3 regions of the Pediococcus inopinatus genome follow, and region 3 is predicted to be linked to each of the others. Evidence: predicted binding sites of a transcription regulator. Region 3 holds the regulator's gene; each other region holds the start of a gene.
What was found. The regulator LexA, encoded in region 3, represses DNA repair genes until DNA is damaged. The targets are predictions, from matches to a motif close to CNAACANNTGTTNG.
Positions count from the first base shown of each region.

Region 1: dinB (DNA polymerase IV) is a predicted target of LexA. The motif match lies at 1,099-1,112, and genes of this name have one in related genera.
Region 2: recA (recombinase RecA) is a predicted target of LexA. The motif match lies at 1,234-1,247, and genes of this name have one in related genera.

Region 1 covers NZ_CP019981.1:1,218,181-1,220,460, forward strand. The annotation lists gene dinB (DNA polymerase IV) at 1-1,023, opposite strand, end outside; gene zwf (glucose-6-phosphate dehydrogenase) at 1,177-2,280, opposite strand, start outside.
Region 2 covers NZ_CP019981.1:1,232,329-1,234,608, forward strand. The annotation lists gene recA (recombinase RecA) at 78-1,160, opposite strand; gene pgsA (CDP-diacylglycerol--glycerol-3-phosphate 3-phosphatidyltransferase) at 1,467-2,051, opposite strand; gene PI20285_RS06270 (helix-turn-helix domain-containing protein) at 2,067-2,280, opposite strand, start outside.
Region 3 covers NZ_CP019981.1:922,002-924,281, reverse strand. The annotation lists gene PI20285_RS04670 (glycerate kinase) at 1-499, shown strand, start outside; gene lexA (transcriptional repressor LexA) at 540-1,169, opposite strand; gene PI20285_RS04660 (DUF896 domain-containing protein) at 1,307-1,561, shown strand; gene PI20285_RS04655 (YneF family protein) at 1,722-1,949, shown strand; gene PI20285_RS04650 (ABC transporter ATP-binding protein) at 2,060-2,280, shown strand, end outside.

The sequences.
Region 1 (2,280 bases), 300 kb from region 3:
AAACTCCTCAAAAAGCTGACGTGCGTAAAATAGATACGCTTCCTCACTATTCTCAATAAATTCCGTCAAAGTCTGTCGCTTAGTGATGGTCTCAAAATCCGCATAGCGCAACTTGAGAACTAAGGTTTTACCGTGCTTTTGCCTTTTTTTCATTGCAATGGCGACGTTTCTTGCCAAATTACTAAGTTCATTTTCTACCTCATTATCCGTTGTTAAATTCGGATTATAGGTACTTTCCTTACCGATCGATTTTCGTTCCCGTAAATATTCAATTGGGCGGTCATCAGAACCTCGCACGTGGTGATATAACGCATCCCCGAATCTTCCAAAATTATGAATCAAATATAATTCACTTTTTTGATACATGTCTTTACCGTTGAAGATTTTCAATTCATGCATTTTGGGGACCGTTTTTTTACCAACCCCACGGAACTTTTCAATTGGTAACTTATCTAGAAACTCTCGGACATCTTCTGGTAAGACGACTGCAACGCCGACCGGTTTCTGATATTCAGAAGCCAGCTTAGCAAGAAACTTGTTGTACGAAATTCCCGTTGAGCAAGTCAGTTTAGTCTTGGCAAAAATTTCGCTTTGAATCTGATGAGCAACTTCCACTGCACTCTCAATATCCTTCTTATTATCCGTTACGTCTAGATAAGCTTCATCGAAGGCAATCGGTTCAATCTTGTCAGTATATTCATGAAAGATTTCATGGATTTGATCAGAGACGGCCCGATATAATGTGAAATTGGGAGTTTGAAAAACTGCTTTTGGACATAATTCCAACGCTTTTTGAGCACTCATTGCGGAATGAACACCTGATTGCCGCGCTAAATAATTTGCCGTTGCAACTACCCCTTTACCCCCAGTTTTACGAGGATCTCGAGCTATGATAAGTGGCTTTTTTCGAAGTTCTGGTTGTTCCCGTTCTTCTATTGAAGCATAAAAAGCATCCATATCAACATGAATGACTTTACGAGAAGTATTAATATTAATGGGAAGAATTGCGTCGTTTTGAGCCATTTCATCACCTAATTTTAAGTCTTAACACTTTGCTTTTTCCTTAAACAATAAATTTGGTTTCTTATTTAGTTTAATCGAACGTACGTTTGAAAACAAGCTAAACAAAACAAAAAACGATCAATCAACTGCTTGTTGATTAATCGTTCCAATTTTTTAATGTTTGGTTGCACCAAAAATCCAGGTTCGATGATCTCGTGCCAATAATTCTTGCGAAGCCTTTGGTCCCATTGTGCCACTAATGTAATTAGGAAAATCAGCTTTTTGACTATCCCAATTTTGACGAACGACATCAACAATTCGCCAAGCTTGGGCAACTTCATGCCAATGAGCAAAATTAGTGCGATTACCATCTAAAGCATCGTGAATGAGTTTTTCATATGCTTCCGGTACCTTTGCTTTCTCAGCAGCTGTCTTATGATATTCCAAATGAATTGGCATTATCCCATAACCTTGATTACCATTTTTTACATTGAGATCAAGTTGATAGCCTTGGTCCGGTTCAACATAAAGCGTAAGAACGTTTTGGACAAGATTTGTATCTTGATCCCCCACAGCCTTAAAAATATTGTCAGTAGTGTCTTTGAAAACAATATTAATTTGTGTTAATTTTCGTGCAAGACGTTTCCCAGTTCTGATGTAAATTGGAACCCCAGATAAATCGCCATTAGTAGTTTCCAACTTCCCAGCCACAAATGTTTCAATCTGTGATTGTTCATCGGTTCCTTCTTCATGTCGGTAATCTGATTGTTCATGATCGGCATCTTCATCATACTGACCACGAACAAAGTTTTTTGAAGCCTCTTCTGGTGAATAAACCTTGATATTTTCCAAAGCTTCCACCTTTCGATCTCGTAACTCTTTAGCTGTGTATTCACTAGGCTTTTGCATAGTAAGTAATGAAATGATTTGCAGAATATGATTTTGTACCATATCTCGCAGTGCACCAGCCGTTTCATAATATCCAGCCCGTTCCTCAACACCTAACGATTCTGCCAATGTTATCTGAATATTATCAATATGTTCCTTATTCCAAAGCGATTCAATAATTGAATTTCCAAATCTCAGTGCTGCAATACTTTGAACAGCCTCTTTACCCAAATAATGATCAATTCGATAAATTTGATCTTCAGAAAATGCAGATGAGATGTCGTCATTAAGTTCTTTAGCCGTTTTAAAATCACGACCAAATGGTTTTTCAATGATCAAGCGATTATAGCCATGATCCGTAATTAACTTTTCAGACTTTAAATGACCTGC
Region 2 (2,280 bases), 310 kb from region 3:
TTTATAAAAATATGTTAAAAATTTTCTAAAAAAATAATTCACTGCATTTAAACAGTAAATTATTCTTTCAAAATATTTTATTTCTTTTTAGATGTTTTAAGATCTAGTGTAGAAGGATCTTTCTCTTCTTTTGATTTTTCTTGTGCTGCATCTTTTTCTTCGGGTGTTTCATCCATTCCAAACGCGACACGAACTTTTTTATAAATTTCTTCTCGCTTTTCCGGATTGTCTTCTAAATACTGCTTAGCGTTTTCTCGACCTTGTCCAATGCGTTCCTCAGCATATGAATACCAAGAACCACTCTTTTGGATAATGTCCTTTTCAGCAGCCATATCAATAATCTCACCAGTTTGAGAAATTCCGTGACCGTACATGATGTCAACTTCGGCACGCTTAAATGGAGGTGCAACCTTGTTCTTAACGACTTTAATCCGAACTCGGTTTCCGATAATATCAGTACCGTCTTTAATTTGTTCTGCACGTCGAACCTCTAAACGGATGGTTGCATAAAACTTCAGAGCACGACCACCAGGTGTGATTTCGGGATTACCAAACATAACACCGACTTTTTCACGAATCTGATTAATAAAAATGGCAATTGTTTTAGTTTTATTAATTGAACCAGAAAGTTTCCGAAGTGCCTGTGACATAAGCCGTGCTTGAAGGCCAACATGGGCATCACCCATTTCACCTTCAATTTCTGCACGTGGAACTAAGGCAGCAACCGAGTCCACAACAACTAAATCAACAGCCCCACTTGATACCAAGGCATCTGTAATTTCTAGACCTTCTTCACCTGTATCTGGCTGAGACAACAGCAAGTCATCAATATTAACACCCAAGTGTTCTGCGTACACTGGATCTAATGCATTTTCTGCATCAATATAGGCAGCTGTTCCGCCCTCTTTTTGAACCTGCGCAACCGCATGCAGAGCAACCGTTGTCTTACCAGAACTTTCTGGTCCATAGACTTCAACGATTCTTCCACGAGGATAGCCACCAACACCCAGTGCATCATCTAATGCTAAAGAACCGGTAGAAATGGTAGAGATTTGAGTTTGAGCAGAATCCCCCATTCGCATAATAGAGCCCTTACCAAAATTTTTTTCAATTTTTTTTAACGCAGCGTCTAACGCTACTTTTCTTTGATCATCAGCCAATTTGTTTCCTCCTTAACGGGAATACCTAACATTCATAATAATACTGATTTTCTACTCAAATTGCAAGTAAAAACGAACAAAAGTTCGCATTATTTAAAAACTTTCTTAATTCACTTAATACGCCCACAATGATTTGCCTTCTCGAAGAAAATTAAGCCGTTGAAAACATAATTTTTCATCATCTTTAGTAAAAACTGCCGCTTCCTTAATTCATCCCCCTATATAAGTAAATACGCTTTTCGTACTCAAAAATTCTTTTAATAAAAAAAGAGCCTGACAATTTTGCCAAAACTCAATTTATATTTATTAGTTAAATCCGTCTGAAAAAACATTCCGATTTTGTACGAAATAATCGATTCCTGAATAAATTGTAAAAAATAAACAAATGTAAAGCATAATTGCAGCCATGGGAATGCTTAATGCGGCAAACAACACATTATTTAAAATTAATAAAATAATGGCAATCATTTGCGAAGTTGTTTTTATTTTTCCAGGCATGGCAGCAGCCATCACTTGGCCATCATTTTCGACAATCAATAACCTTAGACCTGTAACTGCCAACTCGCGGCAGACAATAATAGCAGCTACCCATGCTGGTACTTTAGCAAACGAAACTAAAATAATAAAAGCCGACATAACTAACATTTTATCTGCCAATGGATCCGCAAATTTTCCGAAATTAGTTACTAAATGCCTCTTACGGGCAATTTTTCCATCAGCCAAATCAGTCAAAGACGCCACAGCAAATATAATTGCCCCAACGACCTTTGTAATGGCAATCGATGTCCCAACCCAGGTGACTGTCCCCCAGGTAAATGGCATAACCATAATAATAATAAAAATTGGAATTAAAATAATCCGAAATACTGTTAATTTATTTGGTAAATTCAAAAGTTGTCCTCCTGCTTAATCCTTAATATTTAAGGTGATTGTTTTTGTTTGGGTAGTATCATTTTGAGGATTAAAGTTGAAACTCTTGCCATTCACTTTAACGGTGGTTTGTGGCGCGTTTCCTAGGCTAATCGAAACCTTAGAAATACCCTTAGCAATCTTCACAGTGTGTGAAGTCCCTGTTGGTAAAGTAGCAGCCCAACTCTGTGTGCCATCACTTGAAACCGAG
Region 3 (2,280 bases):
AAAAATCCTTGAAGAAAATCTCCACCACTTTTCCTTAATAGTTCAGCAAGATTTGAATCTAGATTTTGCAGACGATTGGGGAACTGGTGGTGCAGGTGGTTTGAGCTATGGCTTGAAAACATTTTTTAGCGCACAGCTGACATCCGGTATTAAAACAATCTTGGAATTACTAGATTTCAAAAAAGATTGTGAAGACGCAGATTTTATAATTACCGGGGAAGGGTCATTTGATACGCAGTCAAAAAATGGAAAAGTTCCATTTGGAATTGCTGAAATGGCTTTGCAAATAAATCCTAAGTGTCAGGTAATTATTTTAGCAGGGAAAGTTTCCTCGAATTTAGGTGACTTACCTAAAAATATCACACTGGTTAAAAATATAAATGACGGTCAAAAGTTGGTTGATCAGACGTTAAGTAGGGGACCTGAAAACATTCGTCAGGCAAGTGAATGGTTAGCTAAAAACTTTCTCTTTTGTTCTAAATTAAATGGGCTTCAATAAAGATAGAAAAAACTAACTTTATTGAAGCCCATTATTTATTTTAATAAATTTGATCTCTGTATAAGCCAACGACGCGACCAAGAATACTGACGTTATCTAAAATAATTGGTGCCATCGTATCATTTTCAGGTTGTAAACGAATATGATCTGATTCTTTAAAGAATCGTTTGCAAGTGGCTTCATTTTCTTCAGTCATTGCAATCACAATGTCGCCATTATCTGCAGAAGTTTGTTTGCGCACAATTACTTGGTCACCATTTAGAATACCAGCCTGAATCATACTTTCACCACGGATATTTAGCATGAACAAGTCCCCGTCCTCATGCTCAAATTCTGGTGGTAAGGGAAAAAAGTCAGTGGCTTCTTCAACTGCTAAGATAGGTTCTCCGGCAGTGACAGTTCCTAATACTGGGATTTTGTTAGGTGTTACACTAACGCCCAGTTCTTCTAAACCAGCAGGTGTAATTTCTAAAGCCCGTGGTTTTGTAGGATCCTTTTGTAGAAGCCCTTTTTTTTGCAATCTTTCAATATGGCCATGTACAGTAGAAGTAGAGGATAAGGAAACAGCTTCGCCAATTTCTCGGACGGTCGGAGGATATCCTTTTTCGTTTACTTTATCATATATGAACCGAAGCACAGCAAATTGCTTGCTTTCAGATGTTTTTGACATTGTGAGCACCTCGCGTTTTCTTGCTTTCATTTTACCATATGTAAATTTAGTATTCAAACAAACGTTCGGGTTTGTTTTTTTGAAAAAAAGTCATTAACAGTGTAGAATTATGTATAAAGAAATCGGGAGTGATTAAATTGGCTAAATCAGATGAAGAATTTCAGAAGTTAATCAAACGGATTAATGAACTAGCACATAAAGCAAAAAGTGACGGATTAACAGATTTGGAAATTATTGAGCGAAAAGATCTGCGTCAAAGGTATTTAAAACGGTTTAGAGAAGGCTTTAAGAGCCAAGTTGAAATGATGCAGGTTTTTGACAAGAGCGGTAAGGAAGTTACACCCGAAAAGGTGAAAGAAGTTCAACGTAAAAAGGGTCTTCGTGATGATTAAAATTTATCATTTAGTTTTGTAATAATCATTTAATCTTTTCTTATTTAAATTTAATGATAGAATAAGAGGTACTGATAGATAAATCAGATCGACCTCTTTTATTTTACGAAGTTTTTGTGTACTATAGAGTAGTATACATAATTGATAGGAGGTTAGGACATTGTCAACAGGAATTTGGATTTTAATCGTCGTTATTGCGGTATTAGTCGGAGCAGTAGGTGGTTTCTTTGCTGCTCGTAAATATATGGAAAGCTATCTTAAGAATAATCCTCCAATCAATGAAGATATGTTACGAACTATGATGTTGCAAATGGGACAAAAACCATCACAAAAGAAGTTACATCAAATGATGACTTCTATGCAGAACCAATCTAAACATCAAAAATAGTTTTAGACAGATTTTATGAATGATAAAGGACAAAGATTATTTTTTGTCCTTTTTTTGTTGCCAAAAAATGGACAAATTATAGAAGATAGTAATATTAGGAGGAGTAACTCGTGTCAATCTTTCATAAATTAGCTTGGTTTTTTAAGATAGAAAAATGGAATTACCTTATTGGAGTCATCTTTCTCCTGCTTGTTGCTGTCTTAAACATTTTACCGCCTAAGATTATTGGTAATTTAGTGCAAGTAATTAGCACAAGAAAATTGAGTGCGTCAACGCTAGTTTTTTCGTTAATCATTTTGGCGACTGTTGGTATTCTCCAGTATCTTTTTCG